DNA from 3 places in the Marinobacter gudaonensis genome. Region 1 is predicted to be linked to each of the others. Evidence: predicted binding sites of a transcription regulator. Region 1 holds the regulator's gene; each other region holds the start of a gene.
What was found. Region 1 encodes sigma-54, which starts transcription at its own class of promoters, with help from an activator protein. Its sites were predicted from a motif close to ANTGGCATNNANNTTGCTNT; they were not measured.

Region 1 (4,179 bases):
TGGTCATACAGCCACGCAGTACCGACAGCCGCACTGATTAAACAGGATTCCGATGGCAGTTCTGAGAGCCAGCAACCTGGCAAAAAGCTACAAGCAGAAGAAGGTGGTCATTGACGTTTCCCTGGAAATCCGCAGCGGGGAGATTGTCGGGCTCCTGGGTCCCAATGGGGCGGGAAAAACCACCTGCTTCTACATGATCGTCGGGCTGGTTCCCGCTGATCGTGGCCGCATTACCATCGACAGCCGCGATATCACCCCCCTGCCGATGCACGGTCGCGCCCAAAAGGGCATTGGCTACCTGCCCCAGGAAGCCTCGGTGTTCCGCAAGCTGTCGGTTCGCGACAACATCATGGCCATCCTGGAAACCCGTCGGGGCATGGGTCGCGCCGAGCGGGAGCAAAAGCTGGAGGAGCTGCTGGAAGAATTCCACATCACCCACATTCGAGACAGTGTCGGCATGGCGCTGTCGGGTGGCGAACGGCGACGGGTGGAAATAGCCCGGGCCCTGGCCATGGAGCCGGCGTTTATTCTGCTTGACGAACCCTTTGCAGGTGTTGACCCGATTTCAGTCAGTGACATCAAGCACATCATTCGCCATTTGCGCGATAAGGGCATCGGGGTACTGATCACCGACCACAACGTGCGAGAGACCCTCGATATCTGCGAGAATGCCTATATCGTTTCCGGCGGCCACATTATTGCCTCCGGCAACGCCGATGCCATCCTGGCCAACCAACAGGTCAAGGAAGTGTATCTGGGCGACGAATTCAGGCTGTGATACCAAGTGCGGATTGTTTTGATGACCTGCAGCAAGTAAACTCGGCAAAGAACTTGCTAGGGTAAATGAAACCCAAGGCAAGTAACCGGCATATAACGACTTTTTACTGGCTAAGGCACGAAGCGCTGATGAGTGACGGATCCTGAACCATGGTTATGAAAGCCTCTTTACAGTTAAAGCTGGGTCAGAGCCTGACCATGACGCCCCAGCTGCAACAGGCGATCCGGCTACTACAGCTTTCCACCCTGGACCTTCAGCAGGAAATCCAGCAGGCACTGGAATCCAACCCGATGCTGGAAACCTCCGAGGACGATGACCACCCTGACGCCTCCTCCGAAGGCCCGGAATCGGGCGAATCCGAATCCTCGGAACACACCGCCGAATCCCCGACCGAAACCCAGACCGACTGGGACGAAAGCGAGAACGGCCCGGACTGGGCCTCGGAAAACGACATCCCCGACAACATCCCCGATGACCTGCCGGTCGATACTGCCTGGGACGATATTTACCAGTCCGCACCCGCGCCGGCGGCCCGTAACGACGACGAGAACGACCACGATTTCGAGACTCGCAACTCACCGACAGAAACCCTGCAGGATCACCTGGAGTGGCAACTGAACCTCACGCCCATGAGCGAACGGGACCAGGCCATTGCTCATGCCCTGATGGATGCGGTGGATGAGCGCGGCTACCTGACCAGCTCCCTGGAAGACATTCACGCCGGGCTGCTGGATGAGGCTGAGGAAGATCCCCTCGAACTGGACGAAGTGGAAGCGGTGCTGCACCGCCTGCAGCACTTCGACCCACCAGGCGTCTTCGCCCGGGACCTTCAAGAGTGCCTGCTCATCCAGCTCAACCAGTTGCCACCGGACACTCCCTGGCTGGCCCAGGCCCGGCTGGTGATCACCCACTACATCAATCTGCTGGGCAACCGTGATTACGCCCAGTTGCTGCGACGCAGCCGGCTGAAAGAAGATCAGCTCAGGGAAGTACTGGCACTGATTACCGGGCTGAACCCGCGGCCGGGCGATGTCATTGACCGCGCCGAGCCAGACTATGTAATTCCAGACGTGATTGTGCGCAAGCACAACGGCCGCTGGCGGGTGGAACTGAATCCGGAAATTGCCCCGCGCATTCGGGTAAATGCAAGCTATGCTTCACTTATAAGGCGTGCAGACAGTAGCGCCGACAACACCTATCTGCGGGACCAGCTGCAGGAGGCGAAGTGGTTTATCAAGAGCCTGCAAAGCCGGAATGAAACACTACTTAAGGTGGCCACGCGCATCGTCGAGCACCAGCAGGGGTTCCTGGACCATGGAGAGGAGGCCATGAAGCCTCTGATACTCTCGGACATTGCCCAGGCCGTGGAGATGCATGAATCAACTATCTCAAGGGTCACTACCCAGAAGTACATGCACACCCCGAGGGGCATTTTCGAACTGAAGTATTTCTTCTCCAGCCACGTAAGCACGGACGAGGGCGGCGAATGCTCCTCAACGGCAATCCGGGCCATGATCAAGAAGCTGATTGCCGCGGAGACGCCCAAAAAGCCGTTGAGCGACAGTAAAATTGCAGCCATGCTAGGAGAACAGGGAATCAAGGTTGCGCGACGCACCGTTGCCAAATACCGGGAGGCCATGCACATTCCGCCTTCCAACGAGCGCAAGCGGCTGGTCTGATCCCTTACGGGGAGCGGCACGCAACGCAGTATTCGCCGGCGCCAAGGGCGCCTGCACCCAGACCGGCTCTCCGGAGCCGGCACGATGACAACAGGAGACGCCTATGCAACTCAATATTTCAGGCCATCACGTAGAACTGACTCCCGCACTCAAGGATTACGTTTCAGAGAAGTTCGAGAAGCTCGAGCGTCACTTTGACCACATCAGTAACTGCCAGGTTACCCTGGAAGTGGAAAAGGTGCGCCAGATCGCGGAAGCCACACTGCACGTGGTTGGTGGTGAGATTCACGCAAAGGCGGAAAACGAGGACATGTACGCGGCCATCGATGCCCTGATCGACAAGCTGGACCGCCAGATCCTCAAGCACAAGGAAAAGAATGTAGACCGGATGCACGGAAACGGCTCTCGTTAACCGGCTGTTATGGTGTAATTCATACAATCGAGCTGCGACACGAGTGACGTGTCGCAGCCTTTTTTTTAACGGAAACCCAGTCGATCCATGAGCGACACATCCCTGACCATAGACAACATTCTTGCGCCGGAGCTGACCCTATGCAGGGTCGCGGCCTCCAGCAAGAAACGGGCCCTGGAGTTTATTGCCGAGCAGATAAACCAGCAGGACAACACGCTCAGCGAAACCCAGATTTTCAACAATCTGATTGCCCGCGAGCGCCTGGGCAGCACCGGCATTGGCCAGGGTATTGCGATCCCGCACTGTCGGCTTGAAGGGCTGGATCACGTGGTGGGCGTGCTGATGACCCTCGAGGAAAGCGTCGACTTCGACGCCATCGATAATCAGCCGGTCGACCTGATTTTCGCGCTGATCGTGCCCAAGGAGGCCACCAGCGAGCACCTCGAACTTCTCAGCCAACTGGCCGAAAAGTTCAATGAGCGGTCGTTCTGTGACCGACTCCGGCAGTGCCAGGATGCCCGAACGCTTTACGAACGCATGACCGCTACGGGCGGATGAGAGCTACCACAGCAGAGGAAGTTTGGTCATGAAGCTGATCATCGTCAGTGGCAGATCCGGCTCGGGCAAGAGTACGGCACTTCATGTGCTTGAAGACCTTGGCTTCTACTGCATCGACAACCTTCCCATTGGCCTTCTGTTCCCGCTCACCCGTGAGGCGGCAGGCCAGGCCAGTCCGGGCCGGCTGGGCAAGATGGCAGTGAGCATCGACGCCCGCAACCTGTCGGGAGAACTGGCGAATTTCGAGGACATCTACCGCAGTCTTCAGGGTACCGGCGTTACTGTGGAGATCATTTTCCTGGACGCCGACGAACAGTCGCTGCTTCAGCGTTTCCACGCAACACGCCGCAAACATCCGCTGAGCGACGACAAAACCTCGCTGCGGGAGGCAATCAGCAGCGAGAAAACATTGCTGGAGCCGCTGTCCAAGCTGTCAGACCTGTATATCAACACCACTGGCATGTCCATGTACGAACTGCGGGACATGGTCAAACAACGGGTGGTGGGTCGCAAGGACCAGGAGTTGGCTCTGCTGTTCCAGTCCTTTGGATTCAAGCACGGTGTTCCCCTGGATTCGGACTACGTTTTTGATGTCCGCTGCCTACCCAACCCTTACTGGGACACCAGTCTGCGCAAATATGTGGGCACCGACCAGCCGGTTATCGATTTCCTTGAACAGGAGCCGTCCACTCGAAAAATGATCGAAGACCTGACGACGTTCCTGGATAACTGGCTGCCATCCTTCGCCGACA
Region 2 (4,179 bases), 1.7 Mb from region 1:
TTCTGACCTTCAGTCATCCGGCCCTGGCGCAACACAAAGCTGCGCACACCGCGACGCGTGGTAACCGGCGATTCCGCGGCCGTGTCTTTCGGATCTTGCGGGTTGTTCTGGTCAGTCATCTGCAATCCTTAACCGCAGGCAGCGGGAGTTGTTCATCGAGATTTGCCACCAGTTTACCAGAGTGGTGCGCGTCAGGCGGAGACCAAGGACTGCCCGCCCTGTTGCCGATCCAGATTGCGATAGCCAAGGGCCTCGACCAGGTGGCTGTGCGCCAACTGGTCACAGCCCTCCAGATCGGCGAGCGTTCTGGCTACCCGGAGGATGCGGTGCAGGGCCCTGGCCGAGAGCCCCAACCGCTCCATGGCACCTGACAACAGCTGCTCCCCTCTGGTATCAAGCCGACAGGCTGCCTGGAGATCGCGGCCTGCGAGATTTGCGTTCAGGCAACGCCGCTGCCCCTGGCGCTGTCGCGCCGCAATCACGCGCTCGCGCACGGAGGCACTGCTCTCTCCGTCGCATCCCTCCGCCATCAGCACACTGCCACCCTGCACTGGTACTTCGATATGCAGGTCGAAGCGATCCAGGAGCGGGCCGGAAATCTTCGAGCGATAGCGCATCACCTGCTGAGGCGTACACTGACACTCGATGCTGGGGTGGCCGCTGTAGCCACAGGGGCAGGGATTCATGGCGCCCACCACCTGGAACCGGGCGGGGAACCGGACCTGCCGCGCCGCGCGACTGATGGCAATCTCGCCGGTCTCCATCGGCTCCCGAAGCACCTCCAGCACCCGGCGCTCAAACTCAGGCAGCTCGTCGAGGAACAATACGCCCTGATGGGCCAGTGAGATTTCTCCCGGTCGCGGGCTGCTGCCACCTCCCACCAGGGCAACGGCAGACGCGGTGTGATGGGGCGCCCGGAAGGGTGGCTCGCGCCAACGTCCCTCACGCACCGGCAAGCCGGCTACAGAGTGAACGCTGGCCACTTCCATGGCCGCGGCGTCTTCCAGCGCCGGCAGTATGCCCGGCAGTCGACTGGCAAGCATGCTCTTACCGGTGCCCGGTGGCCCGAAAAACAGCAGGTTGTGGCCTCCGGCTGCCGCCACTTCCAGTGCACGCCGGGGTACCCGCTGGCCCCGGACTTCCGACAGGTCCGGACCGTCCGACGGCGCGTCCCGGGCCAGCGAGCAACGAGCCACCGGCACCAGCCGGGCCCGACTACTGAGATGTTCACACACCGCCAGCAGATGTCCGGCGGCCAGCACATCATCCCGGCTTGCAAGGGACGCTTCACCGGCGTTGGCTTTCGGCACCAGCAGCGCCCGCTCATCATCCCGTGCCGCCAACACCGCAGGCAGCACCCCCTTGACCGGTCGCAGGGCACCATCCAGGGACAGTTCACCAAGAAACTCGCAGCCGGTCAGGCTGTCGGCCGGTATCTGGCCGGAGGCCGCCAGAATGCCCAGGGCGATAGGCAGGTCGAAACGGCCGCCCTCCTTGGGCAGATCAGCGGGAGCCAGGTTGATGGTGATGCGTCGCGCCGGAAACTCAAAGCCGGCGTTGAGCAGGGCGCTTCGCACCCGCTCCTTGCTTTCCCGGACGCCGGTTTCCGGCAGTCCGACTATAGACAGTGCAGGAAGTCCTCCGGAGAGGTGGACTTCTACGGTAACCGCAGGCGCGGACACGCCGATGATGGCGCGCGCATGGACAATCGCTAGCATGACAACCTTCCCTGGTCGGTAATTCAATAACTGACCCGGCGTCCTGCCGGGCCCTGTAACTCAGTTCGCGGCCCGGGACTTCTCCAGCTCCGCCACCCGCTTCTCAAGAGCTTCGACCTTTTCGCGGGTTTTCATCAGCACCGCCTGCTGGGCATCGAATTCTTCGCGGGTTACCAGCTCCAGACGGGAAAGCACGGCCATAACCGCCGCCCGGGCCTGGGTTTCAAAATCTTCCCGGGCGGCGCGGGCCATGTCGGGAACAAACTGGCCGAACTGGCCCTGCAGCTGGGCAAAAATATCTTGTGGACCTTTCACTTGTCACCTCCCTTGATTCCCGTAGTGCCGTTCCAATAAAGCCCGGATATCACCAGACGGGACGACTATTGACCGAACGGTGGGAGTGTATCACACCGCAGCTACTGCCATACTGTAGCCGGTCAGCGGTATACTGCGCACCGACCGGGCGAGCCCTGCTCTAATTTGGCTCACACTCGGGAGGCGCGCTTCATTTTGGTGCACATCTTTGCTCCATTCTGGGACGGCCGCAAACCATATTGTTGTTTTTAATGAATTTTTTTGCGTTGGCATACCCGATGCTAAAGCTCTCGTACGCAATCCGCACAATTGGTGTGCGAGGTGGCAGCATCCCGAACTCAACAAACGGCCGACGGGCCCTCAATGTTGGGACGGCTTTACCAAGGAGAAAGCAATGAAACTTGTGACAGCGATCATCAAGCCTTTCAAATTGGATGATGTCCGTGAGGCACTATCCGAGATTGGCGTGCAAGGCGTAACCGTCACTGAAGTCAAAGGCTTCGGTCGGCAGAAAGGCCACACAGAACTCTATCGTGGCGCGGAATACGTGGTGGACTTCCTGCCCAAGGTCAAGGTGGAGGTTGCCATCGGCGACAACCTGCTCGACCAGGTCATCGAATCCATTACCAAGGCAGCCAACACCGGCAAGATCGGTGACGGCAAGATCTTTGTAACCGAACTGGAACAGGCCATCCGGATCCGGACGGGCGAAACCGGCGAAGAAGCGGTGTGAACCAGTTCTGACGCAGAACAGCCAACGCAAAAAATTCTAAACCTGAAAAGCCTCGTGCGGAGGGCTTCAAATGGAAAGCAACATCTTTCACCTGCAGTACGCTATAGATACCTTTTATTTTCTGGTGTGCGGCGCATTAGTCATGTGGATGGCAGCTGGCTTTGCCATGCTCGAATCCGGCCTGGTGCGTGCCAAGAACACCACGGAAATCCTGACCAAGAACGTGGCCCTGTTTGCCATTTCCTGCATCATGTACCTGGTGTGCGGCTACGCCATCATGTACGGCGGCAACATCTTCCTGTCCGGCATTGCCGACGTAGATACCGCTGCGGTGCTCGGCGATTTTGCCGGCCGTGAAGACGGCTTCGAGGGTGGTTCCATCTACTCCGGCGCTTCTGACTTCTTCTTCCAGGTCGTGTTCGTTGCCACCGCCATGTCCATCGTGTCCGGTGCCGTGGCCGAGCGTATGAAGCTGTGGGCCTTCCTGGTATTCGCCGTGTTCATGACCGGCTTTATCTACCCGCTGGAAGGTGCCTGGACCTGGGGCGGTGCCTCCGTGTTTGGCATGTACACCCTGGGCGACCTTGGCTTCAGTGACTTTGCCGGTTCCGGTATCGTGCACATGGCCGGTGCGGCTGCCGCTCTTGCCGGTGTACTCCTGCTCGGCGCCCGTAAGGGCAAGTACGGCCCCAACGGCGAAATCCGCGCCTTCCCGGGCGCCAACCTGCCGCTGGCTACCCTGGGTACCTTCATCCTGTGGATGGGCTGGTTTGGCTTCAACGGCGGTTCCGTCCTGAAACTGGGCGACATCGCCAGCGCCAACTCCGTGGCCATGGTGTTCCTGAACACCAACACGGCAGCTGCCGGTGGCGCCGTCGCGGCCCTGATCACCGCTCGCCTGATGTTCGGTAAGGCCGACCTGACCATGCTGCTGAACGGTGCCCTGGCCGGTCTGGTGACCATCACCGCCGAGCCGTCCACCCCGAGCGCGCTGACTGCCACTCTGTTCGGCGCCATCGGCGGCGTACTCGTAGTCCTGAGCATCGTGACCATGGACAAGCTGCGGATCGACGACCCGGTCGGTGCCATCTCGGTACACGGTGTCTGTGGTCTGCTGGGCCTGCTGCTGGTGCCGCTCACCAACGGCGACGTCACCTTCACCGGCCAGATTGTTGGCGCCATTACCATCTTCGTCTGGGTGTTCGTTGCCAGCCTCGTGGTCTGGGGCATCCTGAAGGCTGTCATGGGCCTGCGGGTCAGCGAAGAAGACGAGTACGAAGGTGTGGATCTGTCCGAGTGTGGTATGGAAGCCTATCCGGAGTTTGTCAGCGGCAAGCAGTAAGCGCTGACTCCATAACGAAGAAGGGGCGCCATCCGGCGCCCCTTTTTTTGCCTTCACGGAACTGGCTGGCC
Region 3 (4,179 bases), 870 kb from region 1:
GTTATCCTCGCGCTGCCAGAGCGAATCGAGCAGATACGCATGGACAATATCCGGGTCGCCGGCGGTCACGGTGCTTCCATGGGGAACGTGAGCATCCAGAATATCCGGTTTCACCCGGATTCGCGAATGACCCTGTACACGCGCTAGCGCCCGGCCAGCGCCGGGGTCAGGCGCTGGCGAGCACGGTGGAGCTTGAAACCGAGGTCTGTTCGCCCCTGGCACCGTAAAGTTTCTGCTGGCCCGTGGCGCCGCGGAAAATGTCCGTCAGGCGTGAAAGCCGCTTTTGCAGGTGGCTGATAACCCGACCATTGGTCTGATTCAGCGCCTGGCAGGTTTTCAGCTTGCTGTCGGCCTGTTGCCAGAGCTCCGTCACGTCAATCAGCCCTGCACTGCGAATGAACCGGGAAGGCTCACCGTTTTCAGGCCGATAGCCCATCTGGACCAGAGTGCGGATTTTCTGTTTCGCTCGTTCGCGGATAGCACCCAGCAAGCGATTCTTTTCCTGCGTCAGGGCTTCGAGTTGGCGGAGATCGGAATTACCAAGGAGGGTCTTTTCCCTGCCCAGAACATCGGCCAGTTCGTCGAGCTGGCTGATATCCTGGGCGAGGAGGGTTTTCAGGTCATCAATTGCGGCCATGATTTACTCATCCGAAAATGCTTTCATCCATCTCAAGCATTTTCTGGGCCAGCTTCTCTGCATCGACCTTGTAGGTGCCGTTTTCCAGGGCGGTGCGGATCTGTTCGATGCGATCGTCGTCCATTTCCGGGTAATCGCCCAGCTTCTGTTCCAGCTGTTTCAGATTCTTGGCCTGGTTGCTCAGGCTGACGCTGTCGCCCCGGGCGCCCTGCGCCTGGGATTTCGCCTGTTCCGGCGCTGCGGGCTGGGTGTTCTGGTTGCCCGTGCTCTTGTCGGCCGTGGTTCTCTGGGTGTTGACCTGGCCGGGGCCAATTCCATTAAAGTCAACTGACATAATCGTACCTGCTTGCCTGATGAGCCCTTGTTTACAGGGCATTAACTCGAGTTTGTATCTGCATATCGGCTGCGGTGCCGAATTCTTTAACCTTTTTTTGACAGATTTTACAGGGCAGAGCCTTGCCGCCTCGGCAAGCGCTTGCCGGTGGCCGACTACATGGGAATCTCGACCTGACCCGGGCCTACCACATTCGCCTTGATAGTGCGGGAGGACCGCAGGTTTTCAACCAGGACCTGCTCACCGATGCTGGCACTGGCCAGTGCCTTGCCTCGGGAGCGCACGGAGAAGTTGCCGCTTCGGGCGGTGATAATAACATGGTCACCCCGGGCAACGGCATCCGGAGCCGAGAGAATGTCCGGGGTAATCAGCGAGCCGGCATTGACCGAGCGCCGGACCTCCATGCCGACCGCCTGGCGAGGGTCGGTGATGACACCACGCCGGGAGGCATTTACCTCCACTGAATGGCTCATCAGAAGCGCCTCGGTGATGCGCTCGCCACGGGTCAGGGGGCGAGCGGCCACCAGGGCGGGGCCCTTGATGGAGAGTGATGCGGTAACGAACATCCGCCAGGGACGCTCGCCTTCACAGGCAACCAGCAGGGAGGGGCTGGTTGTTTTCCAGGGATCACCACTGAATTGTACCTCCAGCGGCGCGGCGCACTCGGCCAGCGCCAGGCGGCTGTCAATGGCGCCGGGCTCGAAGGTCACGGTGTAACCCTGGCCCGCCTGTTCCGTCGCAAAGGCCTGGAGAAATGCCACCGCCGCCTTCCGGATCTGTCCGGCCGTGGTTTCGGCCATCAGCGGTCCACTCGCGATGGACATTACCAGGATCAGAGCCAAATTGGTGATGCGCATACGTATCAGTTTGTCCTATGCTGTTGGTATCAGTGTGGATCTGCCGAATGCATTAATGATTCGGCACGGTCGGCCGTTAACCGGGCTGATCGGCAGTGGGGCGACAAATTCCCGTCTTTCCACGTTTACACGAGTAACCAGCAAGATATATGCCGTCGGCAATCGGCAAGCCAGGAGAAACCAAATGGCAGGGGTATTGGACAGTGTTAACCAGCGTACGCAACTGGTAGGGCAGAACCGTCTTGAGCTGCTTCTTTTCCGGCTTCGGGGGCGCCAGATTTATGGCATCAATGTCTTCAAGGTGAAGGAAGTGCTTCAGTGCCCCCGGCTGTCCTCCATCCCCAACAGCCGTCAGGTGGTTCGGGGAGTCGCTCACATCCGCGGCGAGACTATCCCGATTATCGATCTGAGCATGGCCATCCGGCTGCCGGGCATTCCGCAGGAAGAGCTTGCCAGCAGCTTCGTGATCATTACCGAATACAACCGCAAGACCCAGGGCTTCCTGGTGACCGGCGTCGATCGCATCATGAACATGAACTGGGAGGAGATTCTCCCGCCACCGAAGGGTGCCGGTAAGGATGTTTACCTTACCGCTGTCACCCGGATTGATGATAAGCTGGTCGAAATCATAGATGTAGAGAAGATTCTTGCAGAAGTTTCTCCGCTCGGTGAGGACGTTACGGAAGCGGTCCTGAGCAAGAGTGCCGATCGGGTGCCCGGGCACCTGCCGGTGCTTGTGGTTGACGATTCCGCTGTCGCCCGTCGGCAGATCGAGCGCTGCCTCACGGCCATCGGCATGGAGGTGGTCACCAAGAACGACGGCAAGCAGGCCTACGAGTACCTCAAGGAGGTAACGGCCGACGGTTCCCGGGCACGAGATCACTTCTCATTGATCATCTCTGACGTCGAAATGCCGGAGATGGACGGTTACACGCTGGTCACCAAGGTAAAAGGTGACCCCGCGATGGAGGACATATTCGTGATGCTCCACACTTCGCTCAGCGGCGTGTTCAATCAGGCCATGGTCAAGAAGGTCGGGGCAGACGACTTCATGGCGAAGTTCAGTCCCGACGAACTCGCCGAGCGGGTGATGGACATCATCGACCAGGGTTGATGGGAAGCCGATCGATTCACTCAGAACAGAGACCCAATGAAAGCGGATATAACCCCACAGGAATATGAAGCCTTCAAGTCGTTCCTGCAGGATGCCTGTGGCATTTTGCTGGGTGACAATAAACAGTATCTGGTGAAAAGTCGGCTGCGCCGGATCCTGGAGGAGAACACTCTCAATTCTCTGGGTGAGCTTCTCGATCGGTTGCGTCGGCCCGGGCGGGGCAGTCTGCGCGAGGTGGTCATCGACGCCATGACCACCAATGAAACCCTTTGGTTCCGGGACAGTCATCCGTTCCGTATCCTGCAGGAGAAACTGCTTCCCGAGTTTGCGGAAAGCAAGGGCAGCCAGCCGCTACGGATATGGTCGGCCGCCTGTTCCACGGGGCAGGAGCCTTATTCCATCGCGATGATCGTGGAAGAATTCCGCCGCCTACGGCCAGGAAAACTGCGGGACGTGAAAATCACCGCGACGGATATTTCCAAGAGCGTCCTCGAGGTTGCCCGCAAGGGCGAATACGAGATGATCGCCATTGGCCGCGGTCTCTCTCCAGATCGCCAGAAGCAGTTCTTCACGCCCTCTCTCAATGGCGGCTGGCAGATCAAGCCCCAGATCAAGACCATGGTGGAATTCAAGGAGCTGAATCTGCTGGAACGCTACATGCTGGGCAAGTTCGACATCGTGATGTGTCGCAACGTGCTGATCTACTTTTCGGCGGACCTCAAAAAAGACATCCTTACCCGGATTCACGCCACCCTGAACCCCGGCGGTTATCTGGTGCTGGGGGCATCCGAGTCACTGAACGGGCTGCCGCATCTCTACGAAATGGTGCAGTGTCACCCGGGCATCATCTACAGGAAAAAATAACCCATGCCCCTGAATGTCTGGGTTCTGGTTGCTGCACAGGCGCTGGCCATGTGTACGGCGCCTTTCATTGTGTTCATCGGCAGTATCCAGGGGCGCCTGCTCGCTCCGGCGCCCGAGTGGGCCACGCTTCCGGTGGGTCTTGTGGTGGTGGGCACCGTGTTGGCTATCAAACCCGCAACCTGGCTGATGGAGCGGGTGGGGCGCAAGCGGGTCATGCTGCTCGGCGCCATAATGGGCATAGTGGCTGGCCTCGTTGGCGCCACGGCGTCCTGGGCGGGCTCTTTCCTGTTGCTGTGCCTGGCGTCGGTGATTGGCGGTACGGGCCTGGCTGTGGTTCACCAGTACCGGTTTGCCGCCATGGAGTCCGTTCCGT

Region 2: glnK (P-II family nitrogen regulator) is a predicted target of sigma-54. The motif match lies at 2,299-2,318, and genes of this name have one in related genera.
Region 3: flgA (flagellar basal body P-ring formation chaperone FlgA) is a predicted target of sigma-54. The motif match lies at 1,966-1,985, and genes of this name have one in related genera.

The regions. Positions count from the first base shown of each region.
Region 1 is NZ_FOYV01000001.1:1,085,175-1,089,353, forward strand. It holds gene lptA (lipopolysaccharide transport periplasmic protein LptA) at 1-41, shown strand, start outside; gene lptB (LPS export ABC transporter ATP-binding protein) at 53-778, shown strand; gene BM344_RS04935 (RNA polymerase factor sigma-54) at 928-2,457, shown strand; gene hpf (ribosome hibernation promoting factor) at 2,561-2,869, shown strand; gene ptsN (PTS IIA-like nitrogen regulatory protein PtsN) at 2,957-3,427, shown strand; gene rapZ (RNase adapter RapZ) at 3,456-4,179, shown strand, end outside.
Region 2 is NZ_FOYV01000001.1:2,798,386-2,802,564, reverse strand. It holds gene trmB (tRNA (guanosine(46)-N7)-methyltransferase TrmB) at 1-119, opposite strand, end outside; gene BM344_RS12600 (YifB family Mg chelatase-like AAA ATPase) at 192-1,718, opposite strand; gene BM344_RS12595 (accessory factor UbiK family protein) at 1,779-2,033, opposite strand; gene glnK (P-II family nitrogen regulator) at 2,428-2,766, shown strand; gene BM344_RS12585 (ammonium transporter) at 2,837-4,108, shown strand.
Region 3 is NZ_FOYV01000001.1:219,879-224,057, forward strand. It holds gene BM344_RS01045 (pilus assembly protein PilB) at 1-147, shown strand, start outside; gene BM344_RS01050 (flagella synthesis protein FlgN) at 167-637, opposite strand; gene flgM (flagellar biosynthesis anti-sigma factor FlgM) at 645-971, opposite strand; gene flgA (flagellar basal body P-ring formation chaperone FlgA) at 1,127-1,828, opposite strand; gene BM344_RS01065 (chemotaxis protein CheV) at 2,013-2,942, shown strand; gene BM344_RS01070 (CheR family methyltransferase) at 2,979-3,806, shown strand; gene BM344_RS01075 (MFS transporter) at 3,810-4,179, shown strand, end outside.